DNA from 3 places in the Streptomyces sp. NPDC048338 genome. Region 3 is predicted to be linked to each of the others. Evidence: riboswitches for the same ligand, from Rfam matches in the RefSeq annotation. Region 3 holds a riboswitch; each other region holds the start of a gene.
What was found. Region 3 has a riboswitch for thiamine pyrophosphate ahead of thiC (phosphomethylpyrimidine synthase ThiC). Riboswitches for the same ligand answer to the same signal wherever they lie in the genome.

Region 1: linked by a shared signal. The riboswitch ahead of thiO (glycine oxidase ThiO) and the one ahead of thiC (phosphomethylpyrimidine synthase ThiC) in region 3 are both predicted to bind thiamine pyrophosphate.
Region 2: linked by a shared signal. The riboswitch ahead of ACGFZF_RS19745 (thiamine ABC transporter substrate binding subunit) and the one ahead of thiC (phosphomethylpyrimidine synthase ThiC) in region 3 are both predicted to bind thiamine pyrophosphate.

Annotation. Positions count from the first base shown of each region.
Region 1 is NZ_JBICYQ010000001.1:360,346-367,503, forward strand. It holds gene ACGFZF_RS01665 (hypothetical protein) at 1-629, opposite strand, end outside; gene metF (methylenetetrahydrofolate reductase [NAD(P)H]) at 681-1,598, opposite strand; gene thiE (thiamine phosphate synthase) at 1,756-2,406, opposite strand; gene ACGFZF_RS01680 (Rv2175c family DNA-binding protein) at 2,494-2,859, opposite strand; gene ACGFZF_RS01685 (NAD(P)/FAD-dependent oxidoreductase) at 3,006-4,169, opposite strand; TPP riboswitch at 4,303-4,416, shown strand; gene thiO (glycine oxidase ThiO) at 4,414-5,592, shown strand; gene thiS (sulfur carrier protein ThiS) at 5,589-5,789, shown strand; gene ACGFZF_RS01700 (thiazole synthase) at 5,793-6,587, shown strand; gene pknB (Stk1 family PASTA domain-containing Ser/Thr kinase) at 6,738-7,158, shown strand, end outside.
Region 2 is NZ_JBICYQ010000008.1:100,681-107,838, reverse strand. It holds gene ACGFZF_RS19775 (aquaporin) at 1-522, opposite strand, end outside; gene ACGFZF_RS19770 (ArsR/SmtB family transcription factor) at 557-865, opposite strand; gene ACGFZF_RS19765 (arsenate reductase ArsC) at 975-1,391, shown strand; gene ACGFZF_RS19760 (acyltransferase family protein) at 1,478-2,725, opposite strand; gene ACGFZF_RS19755 (class I SAM-dependent methyltransferase) at 3,078-3,671, shown strand; gene rlmN (23S rRNA (adenine(2503)-C(2))-methyltransferase RlmN) at 3,809-4,915, shown strand; TPP riboswitch at 4,945-5,054, shown strand; gene ACGFZF_RS19745 (thiamine ABC transporter substrate binding subunit) at 5,159-6,223, shown strand; gene ACGFZF_RS19740 (ABC transporter permease) at 6,277-7,158, shown strand, end outside.
Region 3 is NZ_JBICYQ010000003.1:537,349-544,506, forward strand. It holds gene ACGFZF_RS10045 (DUF5326 family protein) at 50-268, shown strand; gene ACGFZF_RS10050 (IclR family transcriptional regulator) at 550-1,320, shown strand; gene ACGFZF_RS10055 (SsgA family sporulation/cell division regulator) at 1,459-1,893, shown strand; gene ACGFZF_RS10060 (YibE/F family protein) at 2,018-3,370, opposite strand; TPP riboswitch at 3,442-3,588, shown strand; gene thiC (phosphomethylpyrimidine synthase ThiC) at 3,581-5,368, shown strand; gene ACGFZF_RS10070 (hypothetical protein) at 5,520-6,350, opposite strand; gene ACGFZF_RS10075 (metallophosphoesterase) at 6,510-7,158, opposite strand, start outside.

The sequences.
Region 1 (7,158 bases), on a different contig from region 3:
GTGTACTGCTGGCCGTCCGTGCCCGGGCCGATGTACGGGTCGGAGTAGGCGGCGTACTGCTGCTGCCCGCCCGCGCCGTAGTCGTACCCCTGCTGCGGGTAGGCCGACGGGTCGTAGCCCTGCTGGTCGTAGCCCGCCCCGTAGGAGTCGTAGCCCGCGCTGTAGGCGGGCTGCTGCTCCTGCTGGGCACCGCCGGCGTAGGAGGGGTCGTAGACGCCGTACTGGCCGGTGTCCTCGGGCATCGGCTCGGGCTCGTAGACCGCGGCGGTCTCGGCCGGCGCGGGTTCCACCGGCTCGTAGGAGAGGTCGGTGACCTCCAGGGTGGGGCGTGCCTCGGCCGGCGGGCCCGACCGGCGGCGACGGCTCGCGCCCGGGCTCCCGCCGATCGCCCAACCGGTGGAGAAGCCGCGACGGAACGACAGGGTGACGTAGGTCTGCCCGACGGCGAAGGCGATCGCCCCCGCGATGATCACGGCGACGGACGGCAGCAGGACGCCGAGGACCACCGCCAGGAAGCCGCTGAACGCGAGCAGGCGCCAGCGCAGCCGCGCCTTGTACTGGAGCAGTACCTCACCCAACAGCCACAACGCGACGACACCGAACGCGATGTAGAGGACCGTCCACCCCATGCCCGCCCCTCTCCTACGGCCACCGCCGCGGGTCGGGGGCGGGTACGCCGATCACGACTGCTCGTGCAGTCCGAGATTCTCGTAGATCTCCAGCGTCGCGGCGGAGTTGTTCAGCGTGATGAAGTGCAGTCCGGGGACACCCTCGGAGAGCAGACGCGCACAGAACTCCGTCGCGAACTCGATGCCAATGGAGCGTACAGCGGTCGGATCGTCCTTGACGGCGAGGATCCGTTCTTTCACGTCCCCGGGGAAGACCGCGTTGCTCAGCTGGGGCAGCCTGTCCAGGGTACGGGCGTTCACCACGGGCATGACCTCGGGGATGATCGGCGTCTCGCAGCCGGCCTTCTCGACGCTGTCACGCATCCGCAGGTAGCTCTCCGGGTCGAAGAACATCTGGGTGATGGCGTAGTCGGCTCCGGCACGGCACTTGTCCACGAAGTGCCGGATGTCCGCGTCCCAGTCGTCGGAGCGGGGGTGCATCTCGGGGAACGCGGCCACGCCGACGCAGAAGTCGCCGGACTCCTTGATCAGCCGGACCAGGTCGGCGGCGTAGCGGACGCCCTCGGGGTGCTCGACCCAGGTGCCGAGCGGGTCGCCGGGCGGGTCGCCGCGCAGGGCGAGCATGTTGCGGATGCCGGCGTCGGCGTACTGCCCCAGGACGTTCCGCAGCTCGGCGACCGAATGGTCGACCGCCGTGAGGTGGGCGACGGGCGTGAGGGTGGTGTCGGCGGCGATCTCCTGGGTGGCCTTGACCGTGCCACCACGGGTGGAGCCGCCGGCGCCGTAGGTCACGGAGACGAAGCTCGGACCGACCTGCTCGACATGGCGCAGCGCCTTCCACAGGCTCCGCTCGCCCTTCTCCGTGCGGGGCGCGAAGAACTCGAAGGAGTACGAGCACTTTCCGGACGCGAGAATGTCGCGCACCGTGCGGGCGCGATCCGACCGTGTGGAAGCGGTTCCGAGAGCCATACGGGCAGGTTAGACGTGGTCCTGCCACCGCAGAAGCCGGGTCCGCAGAATGGACACGTTTTCAGACACGGACCGGAGGGCGATACCGGGCGGATCCAGGAGCGTCCCGTCGATCTTGCCGGGCCCCCGGCAAGATCGTCAAGGCACTCGGGTCCACCTAGGACGTGCGCTCACGGACCCGCTTGGCGAGCCGGGCGGCCGCCGCGGCCGGGTCGTCGGCCTCGGTGATCGCGCGGACGACGACGATCCGGCGGGCGCCGGCGTCGAGGACCTCGTCGAGGGTGGTCTCGTCGATCCCGCCGATGGCGAACCAGGGCCGGTCCTGCTCCAGGGCCGCGGCGTACCGCACGAGCCCGAGCCCCGGCGCGTACCGCCCCGGCTTGGTGGGGGTGGGCCAGCAGGGTCCGGTGCAGAAGTAGTCGACGCCGGGCTCCGCGGCGGCCGCGTCCACCTCGGACTCGGCGTGGCAGGAGCGGCCGACGAGGACGCCGTCGCCCAGGATCGCCCGGGCGGCGGGCACCGGCAGGTCGCCCTGCCCCAGGTGCAGCACGTCGGAGCCGATGGCGTGGGCGACGTCGGCCCGGTCGTTCACGGCGAGCAGCTTGCCGTGGCGGCGGCAGGCGTCGGCGAACACGGCGAGGTGCTCCAGCTCCTCACCGGCCTCCATGCCCTTGTCGCGCAGCTGCACGATGTCCACACCCGACGACAGCACGGCGTCGAGGAACGCGGGCAGGTCGCCCTGGCTCCTGCGGGCGTCGGTGCACAGGTAGAGCCGGGCGTCGGCGAGCTGGGCGCGAGGCGTGGGCATGGGTGGATCCCCCCGTCGGTGCGGCGGCGCCGTGGGGGCCGGGCACGGCCCGGTCCCCACGGAACCTCCTGTGGTGTCGTCGGTGCGTCAGACGGCGAGCGCCTGGGCGCGGCGCTTCACCTCCGTGCCGCGATTCTCGCTGAGGGCCTGCGCGGGCGTGCCCGGCAGGCTGGGGTCGGGAGTGAAGAGCCACTCCAGCATCTCTTCGTCGGTGAAGCCGTCGTCCTTCAGGAGCGTCAGGGTCCCGGCGAGACCCTTGACCACCTTGTCGCCCTGGATGAAGGCGGCAGGCACCTGGAGCGCCCTGTTCTCACCGCGGCGCACGGCGATGAGCTGGCCTTCCTTGACCAGCTGCCGGACGCGCGTCACCTCGACGTCGAGCATTTCCGCGATGTCGGGGAGGTAGAGCCAGGCGGGGACGAGAGCATCGGTCTTTGCGTCAATCTCGGTCACGGGACAAGCCTGCCATCCCGGGCTGACAGCCGGTAGTCGGGCCCGGTGGAAGTCCCTCCGGATCGGGCCGGATCGGTGAATTCCGGGCACTGGGCGCTAGGGGGTGTCTTGCCGATTCGAGGCCGGCAAGATCGGCAAGACACCCCCTAGACCGCCGCCGCCTTCAGGGGGACGGCCGGGTCGGCCGCGCGGTCCGGGTCGAGCCGGGCGCCCGCCTCGATCAGCTTGCGGCCCTGAGCCAGGTCGCGCGGGCGCCCGACGGCCAGCAGCGCGACGAGCACGCCGTCGCGCAGCCAGAGCACGGACCAGGCGGCGCCGGCCGGGTCGCCGCGGCGGACGAGATCACCGGCGCCGGTGTGGTGGCCGGCGTACTGCACGAAGCGGCCGAACTGCTCGGACCAGAAGTACGGGACCGGGTCGTAGTCCTCGGGGGCGTCGCCGACGATGTCGGCCGCGACCGTGCGCGGGCCCTGCAGGGCGTTGTCCCAGTGGTGGACCAGGAGCCGTTCGCCGTAGCGGGCGGACGGGAAGGAGGCGCAGTCGCCGACGGCGTACACATCGGGCAGCGAGGTGCGCAGCCGCGCGTCGGCGGTGACGGAGCCGCCCGCGTCGAGGGCGATGCCGGAGCCGTCGAGCCAGTCGGTGGCGGGCCGCGCGCCGATGCCGACGACGACCGCGTCGGCGGGCAGGTGCCGGCCGTCGGCGAGGACGACGCGGCCGGGTTCGATCGCCGCCACCCGCGCGTGGGTGAGGAGTTCGGCGCCGCTCTCGGCGTACCACGCGGCCATGGGCGCGGCGACCTCGGCGGGCAGCGCCCCGAACAGCGGCCGCTCGGCGGCCTCGACGACCGTGACGGCGCACCCCGCCTCGCGCGCGGCGGTGGCGAACTCGGCGCCGATCCAGCCCGCGCCGACGACCACGATGTCGTGCCGCTGCTCCAGGACGGGCTTGAGGCGGGCGGCGTCGTCCAGGGTGCGCAGCAGGTGGACCCCGGGAACGCCCTCGGTGCCCGGCAGGGTGACGGGCCGGGCCCCGGTGGCGAGGACGAGGACGTCGTACGGGACGGGGCCGGCCTCGGTGTCGATCTCGTGGTCGGCGGCGCGCAGACCGGTCACGTCCAGGCCGAGGCGCAGTCCGATGCCGAGCGCCTCGAAGTCGACGTCGAAGGCGGAGTCCTCGGCCTTGCCGAGGAGGACCGCCTTGGAGAGCGGCGGCCGGTCGTAGGGCTGGTGCGGCTCGGCGCCGATGAGGGTGACGGGGCCGGTGAAGCCCTGTTCGCGCAGGGCGACGGCGGTCTGCACGCCTGCCATTCCGGCACCCACGACGACCACACGCTGCGATGACTGCTTCTGCTCGCTCACCCGTCCACCTTACGCATCTGACGACCCGTCAGTAAGGGTGGGCCCTGGGACCGGAACGGGGCGGGGGCTAGTCTGGCCGACGTAAAGCACTCGCGGGAGCCCGGACGCACCGGGCTGAGAGGGAGGCTGCGACGGCCTCCGACCGTACGAACCTGATCCGGGTCATGCCGGCGAAGGGAGGGGCTGGACGCCCATGCAGCCACGTTCAGGATCGGACGTCCTCGTCATCGGGGGCGGAATCATCGGCCTGGTCACGGCCTGGCGGACCGCGCTGCGCGGACTGCGCACCGCCGTCGTCGACCCCGAACCGGGCGGCGGGGCCGCCGCCGTGGCGGCGGGCATGCTCGCCGCCGTCACCGAGCTCCACTACGGCGAGGAGACCCTGCTCGGCCTCAACCTCGCCTCCGCGCGCCGCTATCCGGGGTTCGTCGCCGAACTCCAGGACGCCACGGGGCACGATGTCGGCTACCGCGCCTGCGGCACGCTCGCCGTCGCGCTCGACGCCGACGACCGCGCGCACCTGCGGGAACTGCACGCGCTGCAGACCCGCTGCGGCCTGGAGTCGGAGTGGCTCAGCGGGCGCGACTGCCGGCGCCTGGAGCCGATGCTGGCACCGGGCGTGCGGGGCGGGCTGCGGGTCGACGGCGACCACCAGGTCGATCCGCGCCGGCTCGCCGCCGCACTGGTCACCGCCTGCGAACGGGCCGGCGTGATCTTCCACCGGGCCGTCGCGGAACGGCTGACGGTGGCCCGGGACCGGGCCGTGGGCGCGGTGCTCGACGACGGGACGGGGCTCCCCGCGGACCAGGTCGTGCTGGCCGGCGGCAGCCTCAGCGGCCGGCTGGCCGGTGTACCGCACGAGGTCCTGCCGCCCGTACGCCCGGTGAAGGGCCAGGTGCTGCGGCTCACCGTGCCGCCGGCGTACGCCCCGTTCCTGTCCCGGACCGTCCGTGCCGTCGTCCGCGGCAGCCACGTCTACCTGGTGCCGCGCGAGAGCGGCGAGCTCGTCGTCGGCGCGACCAGCGAGGAGCTGGGCTGGGACACGACGGTGACCGCCGGCGGGGTGTACGAGCTGCTGCGCGACGCCCACGAGCTGGTGCCCGGCATCACCGAACTGCCGCTCACCGAGACCCGGGCCGGTCTGCGCCCCGGCTCGCCGGACAACGCGCCGATGCTCGGCCCGAGCGCCCTGCCGGGCCTCCATCTGGCCACCGGCCACTACCGCAACGGAGTGCTGCTCACCCCCGTCACGGGCGACGTCATGGCCGAGGCCCTGGCCACCGGCACGCTGCCGGACGAGGCGCGCCCCTTCACCCCCCGCCGTTTCTCCCCCGCACCCCCGGTGCACGCACGTCAGGAGCAGCCCGCATGAACGTCTCCGTGAACGGGGAGCCGCGCGTGCTCGCCGGCCCCCTTTCCCTCGACGTCCTGGTCGCCACGCTGACCACGGCGCCCGCCGGCGTGGCCGCGGCGGTCAACGAGGCGGTCGTGCCGCGCAGCCGGTGGTCCGCGACCGTCCTCGGCGAGGGGGACCGGGTCGAGGTCCTCACCGCGGTGCAGGGAGGCTGAGCCATGTCCGACGATCTCCTCGTCCTCGGCGGCACGGAGTTCACCTCGCGCCTGATCATGGGCACGGGCGGGGCGCCCAGCCTCGACGCGCTGGAGCGCTCGCTGGTCGCCAGCGGCACCGAACTCACGACGGTCGCGATGCGGCGGCTCGACCCGACGGTCCAGGGCTCGGTGCTGTCCGTCCTGGACCGGCTCGGCATCCGGGTCCTGCCCAACACGGCGGGCTGCTTCACCGCGGGAGAGGCCGTGCTGACGGCCCGGCTCGCCCGCGAGGCGCTGGGCACCGACTGGATCAAGCTGGAGGTCGTCGCCGACGAGCGGACCCTGCTGCCGGACGCGGTGGAACTGCTCGACGCGGCGGAGACCCTGGTCGACGACGGCTTCACGGTGCTGCCGTACACCAACGACGATCCGGTCCTCGCGAAGAAGCTGGAGGACGTCGGGTGCGCGGCGATCATGCCCTTGGGCTCGCCCATCGGCTCCGGGCTCGGGATCCGCAACCCGCACAACTTCTCCCTGATCGTGGAGCGCGCGCAGGTGCCGGTGATCCTGGACGCGGGGGCCGGGACGGCCTCGGACGCGGCGCTCGCGATGGAGCTCGGCTGTGCGGCGGTGATGCTCGCCTCGGCGGTGACCCGGGCGCAGGAGCCGGTGCTGATGGCGGAGGCGATGCGGCACGCCGTGGAGGCGGGCCGGCTGGCCCGGCGGGCGGGCCGCATCCCCCGCCGCCACTTCGCCGAGGCCTCCTCGCCGACCGAGGGCCGCGCGCACCTGGATCCGGAACGCCCGGCGTTCTGACGGCCCGGCGCCGCGGGGGTGGAGCGCCGCCCCCGCGGCCCGCCGGGGACGGGTGTCCCGGGTCCCCGCGCCGTCACAGCTCGGCTGCAGTACGGGCCCGTCCCGGCCACGCGGACCGCGCCGTGCCCCCGGACTCGTAAACTCGGGGCCGTGGACACGACCCTTCAGGACCCTCTCGTCGGGCAGCTGCTCGACGGCCGCTACCGCGTCGACGCGCGCATCGCCGTCGGCGGGATGGCCACGGTCTACCGGGCCGTCGACATCCGGCTCGACCGGGTGCTCGCGCTCAAGGTGATGCACCCGTCGCTCGCCACGGACGCGACCTTCGTCGAGCGGTTCATCCGCGAGGCGAAGTCCGTCGCACGGCTGTCCCACCCGAACGTCGTGGGGGTCTTCGACCAGGGCGCGGACGGCGCGTACGTCTACCTCGCCATGGAGTACGTCGCCGGCTGCACGCTGCGCGACGTCCTGCGCGAGCGGGGCGCCCTCCAGCCCCGCGCGGCTCTCGACATCCTGGAGCCGGTGCTCGCCGCGCTCGGCGCCGCGCACCGGGCCGGGTTCGTGCACCGGG
Region 2 (7,158 bases), on a different contig from region 3:
CAGGCCGAAGATCAGCAGGATCAGGCCGGCCGTCGCCACGACCTCGCCGAGCAGCAGGTTCCCTGCCGAGCGGTCGTGCGTGGACCACTTCACGAGCGGCTCGCCGAACATCGCGTCCGCCAGTACCGCGCCCGCGATCGCGCCCACGACCTGGGCGGGGACGTAGGCGGCGAGTTCGCGCGCGTCGACCCCGGTGCCGCCGCGGCGGGCGGTCCACCACTCGGCCAGGGTGACGGCCGGATTGAAGTGGGCGCCGGAGACCGGCCCCAGCAGGGCGATCAGGACGCCGAGGCCGAAGACCGTGGCGGTGGAGTTCGCGAGCAGCTGCAGCGCGACATCGTCGGTGAGCCGGGTGGCCTGGATGCCGGAACCGACGACGATCGCCACCAGGGCCGCGGTGCCGACGAGCTCGGCGGCGGCACGTGCGACGAGCGGCGTGCGGGGCGCGGCGGCGCCCGACGCCGGCTGCGGCGACGCGTCGGTGGCTATGGCGTCGCTCACTGCGGGCTCGGTGGCGGTCACGGGCGGGGGTCTCCTCGGCAGGTGGGGCGAGAGGCTACGGGCAGGCTCTCTTGGTGTCGGCGTGGGTGCGCGCGGTCTCGGCGAGGGCGGCGAACTGCCCCGCGAGCGCGTCGATGACGTCGGGCTTGAGCCGGTAGTAGGTGAACCGGCCGCACGGTTCGGTCTCCACCACCCCGGCCTCGCGCAGCACCTTCAGGTGGTTCGAGAGGTTGGTCTGCTTGGCGCCGGTCTCTTCCACGAGGTGGGTGGTGCACAGCGTCTCGCGGGCGAGCAGGGTCACGATCTGGAGGCGCAGGGGATCGCCCAGGACCCGGATCAGATCAGTATCGACTGACGTCAGCATGGGCTGATACTGTCACATCACTTCGGGCTGATGCCAGCCCTGGCTGATCTCGTTGCCTGCCCGGTCGGCGCTTCCCGCCGCGACCGCGCCGTCCCCCGAGGATGAACCGATGACTGCTCCGCTCGCCTCCGTGCTCTTCGTCTGCGTCCACAACGCGGGCCGCTCCCAGATGGCCGCCGGATTCCTGGACCACCTCGCCGGGGACCGGATCGAGGTCCGCTCCGCCGGCTCGATCCCGGGCGACCGGGTCAACCCGGCCGCCGTCGAGGCCATGGCCGAGGTGGGCGTCGACATCTCCGACCGGCAGCCGAAGGTCCTCACCACCGAGGCGGTCCAGGCGTCCGACTACGTCATCACCATGGGCTGCGGCGACGCCTGCCCGATCTTCCCCGGCAAGAAGTACCTCGACTGGGCCCTGGAGGACCCGGCCGGCCAGGGCGTCGACGCCGTCCGCCCCATCCGCGACGAGATCAGGACCCTCATCGAGGGCCTCATCGCCGAGATCGACGCGACGCGGAAGGCGTGACCGCCGGCAACCCGGGCTTCCGCCCCGCCACGCCCTGCCCGGGGCGCCCGAGAAGAGGAGACCTCACCGACCCGCGACCGAGCTGATCACGGTCGCCGGCCTGAGGAGCCCGCATGGGCCCGCTCGGTCGCAGGGGGCGCCTCGATGATTGTCGTGGATGCGCCGTGGTCGGAGTGGTCGTCCTTCCTGAGGCGCAGGTCCTTGAGCTTCATGGCGGGGCGTTCGACCAGGTGCCAGGAGAGTACGGCGATGAGGATGGTGCAGGCGAAGGTCAGGGCGAGGTAGGCGGCGAGGCCCCAGCGGGTGTAGCCGAGTAGCGCGAGAGTCTGTTGGACGAGGAAGCCGTAGATGTAGATGCCGTACGAGTAGTCGTGCTTCGCGCCGACGCGGCGGAAAGCGGCTGGCAGGCGTATCGCGAGCCACACGAGCAGGTAGGCGAACGCGGGGATGCCCACGGTGAACAGGTAGCCGTAGTGGAGGCTGCCCACGAGTACGGCGAAGGAGGCGAGACCCAGGGGGTCGCTTACCGGGATGCGCTCCTTGTAGAGCTCGATGACCGCGCCGAGGGCGAAGGCGAAGCCGAGGTAGACCAGGAAGGAGGGGTTGATCTGTCCGAACGGCGGGAGCTGGAAGTTGTGCAGGAGGTGTGCGTCGTAGGGGCCGGCCCAGAAGGCGTCCGTGCCGGCCTGGCTGACGACCGTCAGGCCGAGGGCCATGGCGACGAGGACGACCGCACGTCGGGCGCGGGTCAGGACACCGACCACTGCCAAGGTGGCGACGGCGATATAGCACAGGAACTCGTAGCGAAGGCTCCACAGCGCACCGTTGAACGCACCGTTGTGCACGAGGCCGGCTGACTGGGCATCGGTCATGACGCCGGATATGTCGTACTGGTTGGTCGCGACAGCCCAGTTCGCCGTCAGGTAGTCGAGTGGACCGTGCGTCCCGTTGAAGCCGTCCAGTGTGGAATGGAGCTTCCAGTACAGGACCGGGGCGATGGCGAAGCCTGCCACGATCAGGCACATCCAGAAGCCGGGGAAGATCCGGAGCGCGCGGTGCCAGAGGAAGCGGCCGAGAGGCAGTCGCATGCCGCTGCGGGTCACCAGGATCCCGGACAGTACGAAGAAGCCGTAGACCGAGAGCTTGCCGAGGTCGGTCTGCCCTCCGCTGAAGGAGTGCAGGTACTCCTTGCCGCCGTAGCCCAGGATCCTGGCGTGAGAGACGACCACTGCCGAGGCCAGGACGAGCCTGAGGAGTCCGAGGCTGTTGCGGCGACCGGTGAGCAGCTCGGCGACGGTGCCATGCGACCATCGCAGCGCGAAACCGCGTTGCATGAAGAGTTCCCTAGCTTTCGATAACGCCACATCTTCTGCTGAGGCCAAAAGGATGTCCAGTTCGAATATCCAGGGCGGGACATTTCGGAATAAACGCTCAGTTAAAAGCGGTTCGATGTGCCTCAAGTCACAACCGGCTCGGTGGCTCGGGGTGAAGAGGGCCGGTGACGCGAGGCGCACTTCCCGTGCGCTCTGGGCAACCTGAAGCGTGGTGTCGCATGACGCGGCGCCCAACCTCCCATGCGTGTTGATCATGCATGGCCGAGATGGCGCGCAACCTTAGGATGTCGTCCATCGGCCAGAGGCTCTCTCCTGCCGCACCAGCCCCCGGTCAAGAAAAGGTGGTCGCCAGATGTCCGGTACGGAGTCCTCCGACTACACCAAGCGCCTCGCCCGCCTGGAGAACTCGGGAATCAAGCGGCTTCTGCCGACCCAGGCCCCGTACCGGTGGAACCTGAAGCGTCTCGGTCTGGGCCGTGTGCTGGACGTCGGGTGCGGCATCGGCCGCAACCTGCTGAACTGCGGACCGGACAGCGTCGGCGTCGACCACAACGCCACGTCCGTCCGGACGTGCCGTGAGCGGGGGCTCACCGCCTACACCTCCGAAGAGCTCTTCGAGGCGCCCGACTGCGGCCCCGGCTCCTTCGACAGCCTGCTGTGCGCCCATGTCCTGGAGCACATGGACGAGGCGCTGGGGAACTCGGTCCTGGAGCAGTACCTGCCGCTGGTGAAGCCGGGCGGCTCCGTGGTCCTCATCTGTCCCCAGGAGGCCGGCTACAAGACCGACGCCACCCACGTCCGCTTCGTCGACTTCGACGGGCTGCGCGGCCACGCGGAGAAGATCGGTCTGACCGTCGACCGCACCTACTCGTTCCCCTTCCCGCGGAACGTCGGCAAGGTCTTCCCGTACAACGAGTTCATCCTGGTCGGAAAGATCGCCCGCTGAGCGGTCGGCAGCGGCATGCCGGCCAGGTCCTCGTCCGCGATGGGGTGCCCAAAGGCGACCAGGAACGCTCCCGGACGACCGCCACCCCAGGCTTCCGCCCCGGGCCACGTGCCCGCGTCTGCGACACTGGTAGCACCATGCCCAAGCCCGGAGAACTCACTTTCGTCGCCCCGCGCGGAGCCAAGAAGCCGCCGCGGCACCTCGCCGACCTCACGCCCGCCGAGCGCAAGGAAGCCGTCGCCGCGATCGGTGAGAAGCCGTTTCGCGCCAAGCAGCTGTCCACGCACTACTTCGCGCGGTACGCCCACGACCCCGCCGAGTGGACCGACATCCCGGCGGCCTCCCGCGAGAAGCTGCAGGGGGAGCTGCTGCCCGACCTGATGTCCGTGGTCCGGCACATCTCGTGCGACGACGACACCACCCGCAAGACGCTGTGGCGGCTGCACGACGGCACCCTCGTCGAGTCCGTGCTCATGCGCTACCCGGACCGGGTCACCATGTGCATCTCCTCGCAGGCCGGCTGCGGGATGAACTGCCCGTTCTGCGCGACCGGGCAGGCCGGCCTCGACCGGAACCTGTCGACCGCCGAGATCGTGCACCAGATCGTCGACGGCATGCGCGCGCTGCGTGACGGCGAGGTGCCCGGCGGGCCCGCGCGGCTGTCCAACATCGTCTTCATGGGCATGGGCGAGCCGCTCGCGAACTACAAGCGCGTCGTCGGCTCCATCCGCCGCCTCACCGACCCCGAGCCGGACGGCCTCGGGCTCTCGCAGCGCGGCATCACCGTGTCCACCGTCGGCCTCGTGCCGGCGATGCTGCGGTTCGCCGACGAGGGCTTCAAGTGCCGTCTCGCCGTCTCGCTGCACGCCCCCGACGACGAACTGCGCGACACGCTGGTGCCCGTCAACACCCGCTGGAAGGTCCGCGAGGTCCTCGACGCCGCCTGGGAGTACGCGGAGAAGTCCGGCCGCCGGATCTCCATCGAGTACGCCCTCATCCGGGACATCAACGACCAGGCCTGGCGGGGCGACCTGCTCGGCCGGCTCCTCAAGGGCAAGCGGGTGCACGTCAACCTCATCCCGCTGAACCCGACGCCCGGATCCAAGTGGACCGCGTCCCGGCCCGAGGACGAGAAGGCGTTCGTCGAGGCCATCGCGTCCCACGGCGTCCCCGTCACCGTCCGTGACACCCGTGGCCAGGAGATCGACGGCGCCTGTGGACAGCTTGCGGCGGCGGAGCGCTGACCTTGTAGCCTGAGCTCGAACACAGATGCATATTCCGACAGGGGAGCGCCACAGCGCTGAGAGTGCGGCACCGTCAGGCCGCAGACCCTCTGAACCTCGCCCAGGTCATTCTGGGTAGGAAGTTCGGTCGTTACTCGAGCTGTTGCGCCCTGCCCGCGCGGCCATGGAACTCCATGGCCGGGCGGGTGGGGCCGCGTCTCTTCCTGGTCACACCCAGGAGGAAATCCAGTGAGCACCAAGAAGATGGCCGCCGCGGCGCTCGTCGCCGCGCTCGGCGTCACCACCCTCGCCGCCTGCGGCGGGTCCGACGGCAAGGACACCGCGAGCACCCCCAAGACGGTGAAGCTCGTCAGCCACGACTCCTTCAACGCCTCCAAGGAGGTCCTGGCGGAGTTCACCCGCCAGACCGGCCTCAAGGTCCAGGTCGTCAAGAGCGGCGACGCCGGCGAGGCCGTCAACAAGGAGATCCTCACCAAGGGCAGCCCGCAGGGCGACGTCTTCTTCGGCGTCGACAACACCCTGCTGTCCCGCGCCCTCGACAACGGCATCTTCGTCCCCTACGAGGCGAAGGGCCTGGACCGGGTCCCGGCCGCGCTCCGCCTCGACAAGGAGAACCGGGTCACCCCGATCGACTCCGGCGACATCTGCGTCAACTACGACAAGGAGTACTTCGCCGACAAGAAGCTCGCGCCCCCGCAGACCTTCGACGACCTGGCGAAGCCCGCCTACAAGGACCTGCTCGTCGTCGAGAACCCCGAGCGCTCCTCCCCGGGCCTCGGCTTCCTGCTCGGCACCGCCGCCCAGTACGGCGACCAGGGCTGGCAGGACTACTGGTCCAAGCTCAAGGCCAACGGCGTCAAGACCGTCGACAGCTGGGAGCTCGCCTACAACCAGGAGTTCTCCGGCTCCGCGGGCGGCCGGAAGGCCAAGGGAGACCGGCCGCTGGTCGTCTCCTACGCCTCCAGCCCGCCCGTCGAGGTGCTCTACTCCGAGCCGCAGCCGGAGACCGCCCCCACCGGCGTCTCCACCGGCACCTGCTTCCGGCAGACCGAGTTCGCCGGCCTGCTCGACGGGGCCAGGAACCCCGAGGGCGGCAAGCTGCTGATCGACTTCCTGATCTCCAAGAAGTTCCAGGACGACATGCCGCTGCAGATGTTCGTGAACCCGGTGGCAGAGGACGCCACCCTGCCCGAGCTCTTCACCAAGCACGGCGTGGTCGTCGACAAGCCGCAGACCATGGCCCCCGAGAAGATCGCGGAGAACCGTGACGAGTGGATCAAGTCGTGGTCCTCGCTCGTTCTGAAGTAGACCGCGAAGCCCGGCGGCGGGACGTGCGCGGGAGCGCGGCGCGGCTCGGCCTGATGGCCGTGCCCGTCGCGTTCTTCGGGCTGTTCTTCGCCTGGCCCGTCGCCTCCATCGTCGAGCGCGGTCTCGGCGGCGACGGCGGCCGGTGGTTCGACGGGTTCGCGCAGACCCTGGGCCGGCCGGAGATCCTCGACGTGCTGTGGTTCACGCTCTGGCAGGCGCTCGCCTCCACCGCGCTGACCCTGCTGATCGCGCTGCCCGGCGCGTACGTCTTCGCGCGCTTCGACTTCCCCGGCAAGGGGGTCCTGCGCGCCGTCGTCACCGTCCCCTTCGTGCTGCCCACCGTCATGGTCGGCACGGCCTTCCTGGCGCTCGTCGGCCGCCGCGGGCTCCTCGACGAGCTGTGGGGCGTCCGCCTGGACAACGGCGTCTGGGCGATCCTCCTGGCCCACGTCTTCTTCAACTACGCCGTCGTCGTCCGGACCGTCGGCGGGCTGTGGGCCCAGCTCGACCCGCGGCAGGAGGAGGCCGCCCGGGTCCTCGGCGCCTCCCGCTGGACCGCCTGGCGGAAGGTGACCCTGCCGGCCCTCGTCCCGGCGGTCGGCGCCGCCGCCCTCATGGTGTTCCTCTTCACCGCCGGGTCCTTCGCCGTCGTCCAGATCCTCGGCGGACCGACGTACTCCACCCTGGAGACGGAGATCTACCGGCAGACGGTCGACCGCTTCGACCTCGGCACGGCCGCCGTGCTCACGATCGTCCAGTTCGTCGCCGTCGGCGCGATCCTCGCCGTGCACGCCCGGACGGTCCGGCGACGGGAGACCGCGCTGCGGCTCGTCGCCCCCGAGCGGACCGCGCGACGCCCCCGGGGCCTCGGCCAGTGGACGCTGTTCGGGGCCGTCCTGCTCTCGATCGCCCTGCTGCTCGTGCTCCCGCTCGCG
Region 3 (7,158 bases):
TTCGGTGCAGAGCGCGCGGGACGGACTCTTCGGAGATGAGGTAGGGACAATGGCCGTCAAAGAGCTGCTCGCGGGAATGCCCTGGTGGGTGAAGTGGGTCGCCATACCCCTGATCGCCCTGCTCGTCTTCGGCGGACTGATCACCAGCATCGCCGTGTTCGTGATCGGCCTGCTCTTCAAGGTGCTGGTCTTCGTCGCCCTGGTCGGCGGACTGATCTACGTCGTACGGAAGTTCACCTCGTCCTCGACGTCGCGCGAGGACTGGTAGCGGCCGCGACCCACCGGTTCGGACCTGCCGTCGGGCGTTAGCCCGGCCGAGGGAACGCGCAGGTCGAATCAGGGTGGAGGTCCCGGGGCTGCCATTAGAGTGGAATTCCTCTGCCGCCCCGGGGAAATCAGGTGTAGACCTCCACGCCGACCAGCGATTTCCACCCGTTCCGGGCAGGTCCGTTGACGGGACCCCACCGGTTTTCCAGGCCGCGGCGGGCGCGCGGGGGCGGCCCCCGCGGGCGGGTGCAGGGCACCCGTCGACTCGCCTGGGGGTGACCTTTGGCCACGGCTTCGCATTCCGCAGTTCCAACCCTGATCGGCTCGGTGCAGCGGGCACTGAGACTCCTGGAGGCCGTCGGCTCCCACGAGGACGGAGCTCCGGCCAAACAGCTCGCGCGCGAGGCGGGTCTCCCGCTTCCCACCGCGTACCACCTGCTCCGCACCCTGACGCACGAGGGCTATCTGCGCCGCGAGAAGGGTGTGTTCGTCTTCGGCGACGCGGCCGGTCGGCTGGCCGGCGGGGGAGTTCCGCAGAATCGTCGCACCAAGATCGAGGACTCTCTCGCCCACTGGCGCGACGAGATCGGAGTCCCCGTCTACTTCGCCATCTACCGCGAGGGCGAGATCGAACTCGTCGCCGTCGCCGACACTCCCGCCGCCCCCGCGGTCGCCGAATGGGCGGATTTCCGCGAGACCGGTCACGCTCATGCGATCGGCCAGTGCCTGCTGAGTCAACTCGATCTGAGAAGTCGTCAAGACCACCTCGATCGCCACCCGGTCGAAGCCATCACCCCGTTTACGGTGCGTAACCGACCGGCCCTTTTGGAGCGTTTGGGCGGTATGGGGCGAATGGAGCCCCTGGTGGAGCGTCAGGAATATGTACTCGGCACGGTCTGTGCCGCCATCCCCATCACCGCGGGGTCCACGGCCGCCGCGATGGCCATTTCCCTGCCCCTCCACCAGGAAGAACGGTTGCTGCCCGCAGTTGATCGACTACGCAACGAGATCGGAAGGCTCTTCAGCTCCTTCGCGTTCTCTATCAGTATCTGAAAAATCACTCCTTGTGATCTGCTAGCGCTTACAGCACGATTGCGTCAAGAGGGCCATGAGGGATCATTCCTGGCCGTTTTGATCACAGCTTTCAGCAGCCGTGTTTACACAACTGCTCCATCTACTGCGGGGTACATGATGCGAGAGTCGGTTCAGGCCGAGGTCCTGATGAGCTTCCTCGTCTCCGAGGAGCTCTCCTTCAGAATCCCGGTGGAACTGCGATACGAGACCCGGGATCCCTACGCGGTGCGGATGACCTTCCACCTTCCCGGAGACGCCCCGGTGACCTGGGCGTTCGGCCGGGAGCTGCTGCTCGACGGGATCAACGGACCGAGCGGTGACGGGGATGTCCACATCGCCCCGATCGACCCCGAGGGCCTGTCGGACGTCACCATCCGGCTCCAGGTCGGCAGCGACCGGGCGCTGTTCCGCGCCAGCGCTCCGCCGCTGGTGGCCTTCCTCGACCGTACGGACAAGCTCGTCCCGCTCGGTCAGGAAAGGACACTGGGCGACTTCGAGGACAACCTGGAAGCGGCACTCGGCCGGATTCTTGCGGAGGAGAACGCGGGCTGATCCGCGCGAGACCCGGGCCGACAGCGGTCCCGGGAACGCTCCCGCAAGCCCGTCGGCGGCGTACGGACGGGTGAGACCGGGAACGACGGCCCACAGGGCCTGTGCTTCCCCGAGCCTCCCGGACTCACTTCGCCCGCCGGCGGCGTCCGCCCCGGCCGGCCGGCCGCGCCTCGGACGTTCCCTCCCGGTCGGCGGAGACGACCAGCGCCGCGAGGACCGTGGTGACGGGCACCGAGGCGACCAGACCGATCGATCCGACCAGCGTCCGGACGATCTCCTCGGCGACCAGCTCGCTGTTGGCCACCGTCCCCACGCTGCTCTGCGCGATGGAGAAGAGCAGCAACAACGGCAGGGCCGCACCGGCGTACGCGAGCACCAGCGTGTTCACCACCGACGCGATGTGGTCCCGTCCGATCCGGATCGCCGCCCGGTACAGCGCCCGCGGCCCCATCCGCGGATCGGCCTGATGCAGCTCCCACACGGCCGACGTCTGGGTCACGGTCACGTCGTCGAGCACGCCCAGCGAACCGATGATGATGCCGGCCAGCAGCAGACCCGACAGGTCGATCTCCGGGTACAGGCCATGGATCAGACCGGTGTTGTCGTCGGTGTTGCCGGACAGCGACGCCCAGTCGATGAACAGCGAGCCCAACAGCCCGATCAGCAACAGGGAGATCAGAGTCCCCAGCACCGCGACCGAGGTGCGGGCCGACAGGCCGTGGCAGAGATAGAGGGCGATCAGCATGATCGCGCTGGCCCCCACCACCGCCACGACCAGCGGATTCGAGCCCTCCAGAATCGCCGGCAGGATGAAGAAGGTCAGGACCACGAAGCTCGCGGCGAGGGCGATCAGCGCCATGACGCCGCGCATCCTGCCGACCAGTACGACCACGATCGCGAAGATCGCGGCGAGCACCGTCAGCGGCACCTTGCGGTTGACGTCGATCACCGAGTACTGCAGATCGCGCGGGGCGTCGGGCGCGTACGCCACGACCACGCCCTGCCCCTCGTCCAACTGCCGCGGCGCGTCCGGCTGCACGATCTCGACGAACCGACGGCCCGCGTTCGCACCGGTGGTGACCTCGATCGTCGCCTTGCCGCACTCACCCCGCTGGGATTCGACCGCCTCTCGCCCCTCGGGCGTGGAGGTGTCGCCGGTCGGCGGGACCTGGGCGGCGTTCACGTCCTTGCAGTCGACCTTCTCGACGGACACGACACGCCCCTGCTCGGTCTGCCGGTCGAAGCCGACGCCGGTGCGCTCGTGCGCGGGCGTCCCGCCCGGCCACAGGACCACGAGCCCGACGACGACCGCGGTGGCGAAGGGGATCACCACCGCGGCGATCACCTTCCGCAGGTGACGCGAGACCGGAGCGGCCGGACCGTGGGAGTGGGAGTGGCCGTGCGCGTGCCCGCCGTGGCCACCGCCCGGACCGTCGCCGTGGCCTTCGGGTTCGGGGGTCTGCTGGGAGGAAGTCACCGACAGATCATCGCAAGAACGGCGGGGGCCCACTGTTCAGCACGCCAGGGATGACGCTAGCGTGGTGGCACCTTTGCACACGCGGGAGCTCGGAGCACCGGGCTGAGAGGGCGCTGATCACCGTACGCGCGTACTGACGTACGTACGGGAGGAGGCTGCGCCGACCGCCGAACCTGTTACCGGGTAATGCCGGCGTAGGGAGTAGGTCTCATGACCATTCAGGATGCACGCACGCCTGCCGTCGATCAGGGCGACCAGGATCAGGCCGGCCGTACGCCGGGCTGGCACAAGGGGTACATCGAGGGCTCGCGTCCCGACCTCCGGGTGCCGGTCCGTCAGGTGCACCTCACCAACGGCAAGGACGTGACGCTCTACGACACGTCCGGCCCGTACACCGACCCCACCATCGACACCGACGTGCGGCGCGGACTGCCGCCGCTGCGCGAGAACTGGATCATCGGCCGCGGCGACACGGAGGAGTACGCGGGCCGTCCCGTCCGTCCCGAGGACGACGGCATCAAGCACACCTCGCCGCGCGGCGGGCTGAAGAACCTCGACGCCGTCTTCCCCGGCCGCCCGCGCCAGCCCCGCCGCGGTCGCGACGGGCAGGCCGTGACGCAGCTCGCGTACGCCCGCCGGGGCGAGATCACCCCGGAGATGGAGTACGTCGCGATCCGCGAGAACGTCTCCCCCGAGGTCGTCCGGGAGGAGATCGCCGCGGGTCGCGCGGTGCTCCCGGCCAACGTCAACCACCCGGAGATCGAGCCGATGATCATCGGCAAGCGGTTCCTGGTGAAGGTCAACGCCAACATCGGCAACTCCGCCGTCACCTCCTCCATCGAGGAGGAGGTGGAGAAGATGACGTGGGCCACCAAGTGGGGCGCGGACACGGTCATGGACCTGTCCACCGGCCGCAACATCCACACCACCCGCGAGTGGGTGCTGCGCAACTCCCCCGTCCCGATCGGCACTGTGCCGCTCTACCAGGCGCTGGAGAAGGTCGACGGCCGGGCCGAGGACCTGACCTGGGAGATCTACAAGGACACCGTCATCGAGCAGGCGGAGCAGGGCGTCGACTACATGACGGTGCACGCCGGCGTGCTGCTGCCGTACGTCCCGCTCACCGCCCGCCGCAAGACCGGCATCGTCTCCCGCGGCGGCTCGATCATGGCCGCGTGGTGCCTGGCGCACCACAAGGAGAACTTCCTCTACACGAACTTCGAGGAGCTCTGCGAGATCCTGGCGGCGTACGACGTCACCTACTCGCTGGGCGACGGCCTGCGCCCCGGCTCGATCGCGGACGCCAACGACGAGGCGCAGTTCGCGGAGCTGCGCACCCTCGGCGAGCTGAACACGATCGCCAAGCGCCACGACGTCCAGACGATGATCGAGGGCCCGGGACACGTCCCGATGCACAAGATCAAGGAGAACATCGACCTCCAGCAGGAGATCTGCGAGGAGGCGCCGTTCTACACGCTCGGCCCGCTGACCACGGACGTGGCCCCGGCCTACGACCACATCACCTCGGGCATCGGCGCCGCGATGATCGCCTGGTGGGGCACGGCGATGCTCTGCTACGTCACGCCCAAGGAGCACCTCGGCCTGCCCAACCGCGACGACGTGAAGACCGGCGTCATCACGTACAAGATCGCGGCGCACGCGGCCGACCTGGCCAAGGGGCACCCGGGCGCGCAGGAGTGGGACGACGCGCTGTCGGACGCGCGCTTCGAGTTCCGGTGGGAGGACCAGTTCAACCTGGCCCTCGACCCCGACACGGCACGTGAGTTCCACGACGAGACGCTGCCGGCGGAGCCCGCGAAGACCGCGCACTTCTGCTCCATGTGCGGCCCCAAGTTCTGCTCCATGAAGATCTCGCAGGACATCCGGCGCGAGCACGGCGGTGACCTCCGGTCGGACGAGATCGAGGCCGGGATGGCGGAGAAGTCCGCGGAGTTCGCGGCCTCGGGCAACCGGGTCTACCTGCCGCTGGCGGACTGACGCCAGGGCCGGAGACGCACCGGACCCGCGACCCACCGGGGGAGTCGCGGGTCCTCGTGCGTCGTGGCGCGCCGGCGGTGCGCAGCCGGTCGCTTCGGCAGGCCGTCCGTGCCGGGCCAGGGCGTTTCGGGGGCGCGACCCTCCGCCCCGCTCACTCCGGCTGGTGTTCCGGCGGGCCGAAGTCGGGGCTGCTGAAGTCCGGGCTGCTGTACGTCGGTCGGGTGCCCGAGGAACCCTCGCTCGGACTGGAGAAGTCCGGCCCGCTGTAGCCGACCTTCGGTATGCGCGGGGTGCGCTGCTGCGGCGGGGAGAAGGGGGGCGGGGCGGCGTCGGGATCGGCCAGCGCGTCCCGCAGGAAGGGCAGGATGCCGCGTTCGAGCAGCGCTCTGCGCCACGCCGCCCTGGCCAGGGACAGCTCGTCGTCCGCCTCCCCGCCGCCCGGATCGTCCGCCGCGGTGTCCGTGGCGCCGTTGCGCAGCGCCGTGACGAGGATCCCGACGGCCGCGCAGAGCAGTCCGGCGGCCGCGACGGCGCCGAAGAACCAGCTCGCCGTCAGGAGGGTGTCGGCGAAGACGAGCGCCGGGTCGATGACCTTCAGTACGGCCCCGACCAGCAGGAAGATCACCGCCGCCGCGCCCGCGAGCACGGGGGCGAGGACCGTGACGATCGCGACGATGCCCGCGCCCGGGCCACTGGCCCCCGGGTCGCCGTCCCCCGCGAGGACGGCGCCCATGACCCGCGCGCCGGCCGGGGAGCGGCCCTCCTGGCGGACCTTCACGAAGTGGTCGTACTCGACCGCCGCGGCGGTCGTGATCAGCGCTGTCGCGCTCAGGGCCATCGCGCGCAGCTGCGCGATCGTGAGCCGTTTCCCGATCTCGGCCAGATCCGGACGGTCGTGTGCGTTGCGCAGTGCGTCGTCGAGAAGGCGCTCGTACTCGGCGCGGTCCTCGGTCAGCAGGTGCGGAGCCACGTTCATGTGCATCCCCCGATGCTCCGTAAGGCCGGATCGACCGCGTTGAACGGGCAGTTGGGCGGAAACGGAGGAGAGCCTGCTACTGGTGATCCGATGGTATTGCCGTTACGCCACAGGGTGACAGGGGGTTTCCGGAAATCGCCTTCCCCGGATGCGCAGGGTTATGCCTCAGTCCCGCAGCGGGAGTTGGACGACCAGCAGCTTTCCGGCCATGGTCACTCCGCCGTCCATGGCGATCGCCAGACCGTCGGCGTAGACGTGCGGACCGTCGACGACCGGGTCCGAACCGCTCTCGCCGTCCTCGGTGCCCACCTGTCCGAGCAGGTACGGGATGGGGCTGTGACCATGCACGACGCGTCGGCCGCCGTAGGTGCCGAGCAGCTCCTGCACGGCCTGGGGGCCGGCGTCGTCACGGAAGGCGAAGCGCTTGGTGAACTTCCGGAACAGGTCCCAGACCTCGTCCGCGTCGTTCCGGGTCAGGATCTCGTGGACGGTCTCGTTGACGTCCTCGATGGTGTCGCCGTAGTCGAGGTACGCGGTGGTGTCGGAGTGCATCAGGAGGTGCCCGTCCTCCTCGACCACGGCGTCGAGCCGGGACATCCACTGCAGGTGGACGTCCTGGAGGCGGTCCATGTCGTACTTCTGGCCGCCGTTGAGCAGCCAGGCGGCCTGGAAGGTGGCGGTGCCCGCGCCGGAGTTGACGGGAGTGTCGGCGAAACGCTTGGCGCCGATCAGCAGGAGCTCGTGATTGCCCATCAGGGCCTTGCAGTAGCCGCCCGCGGCGGCGGCCTCGGCCGACAGGCGCATGACGAGGTCG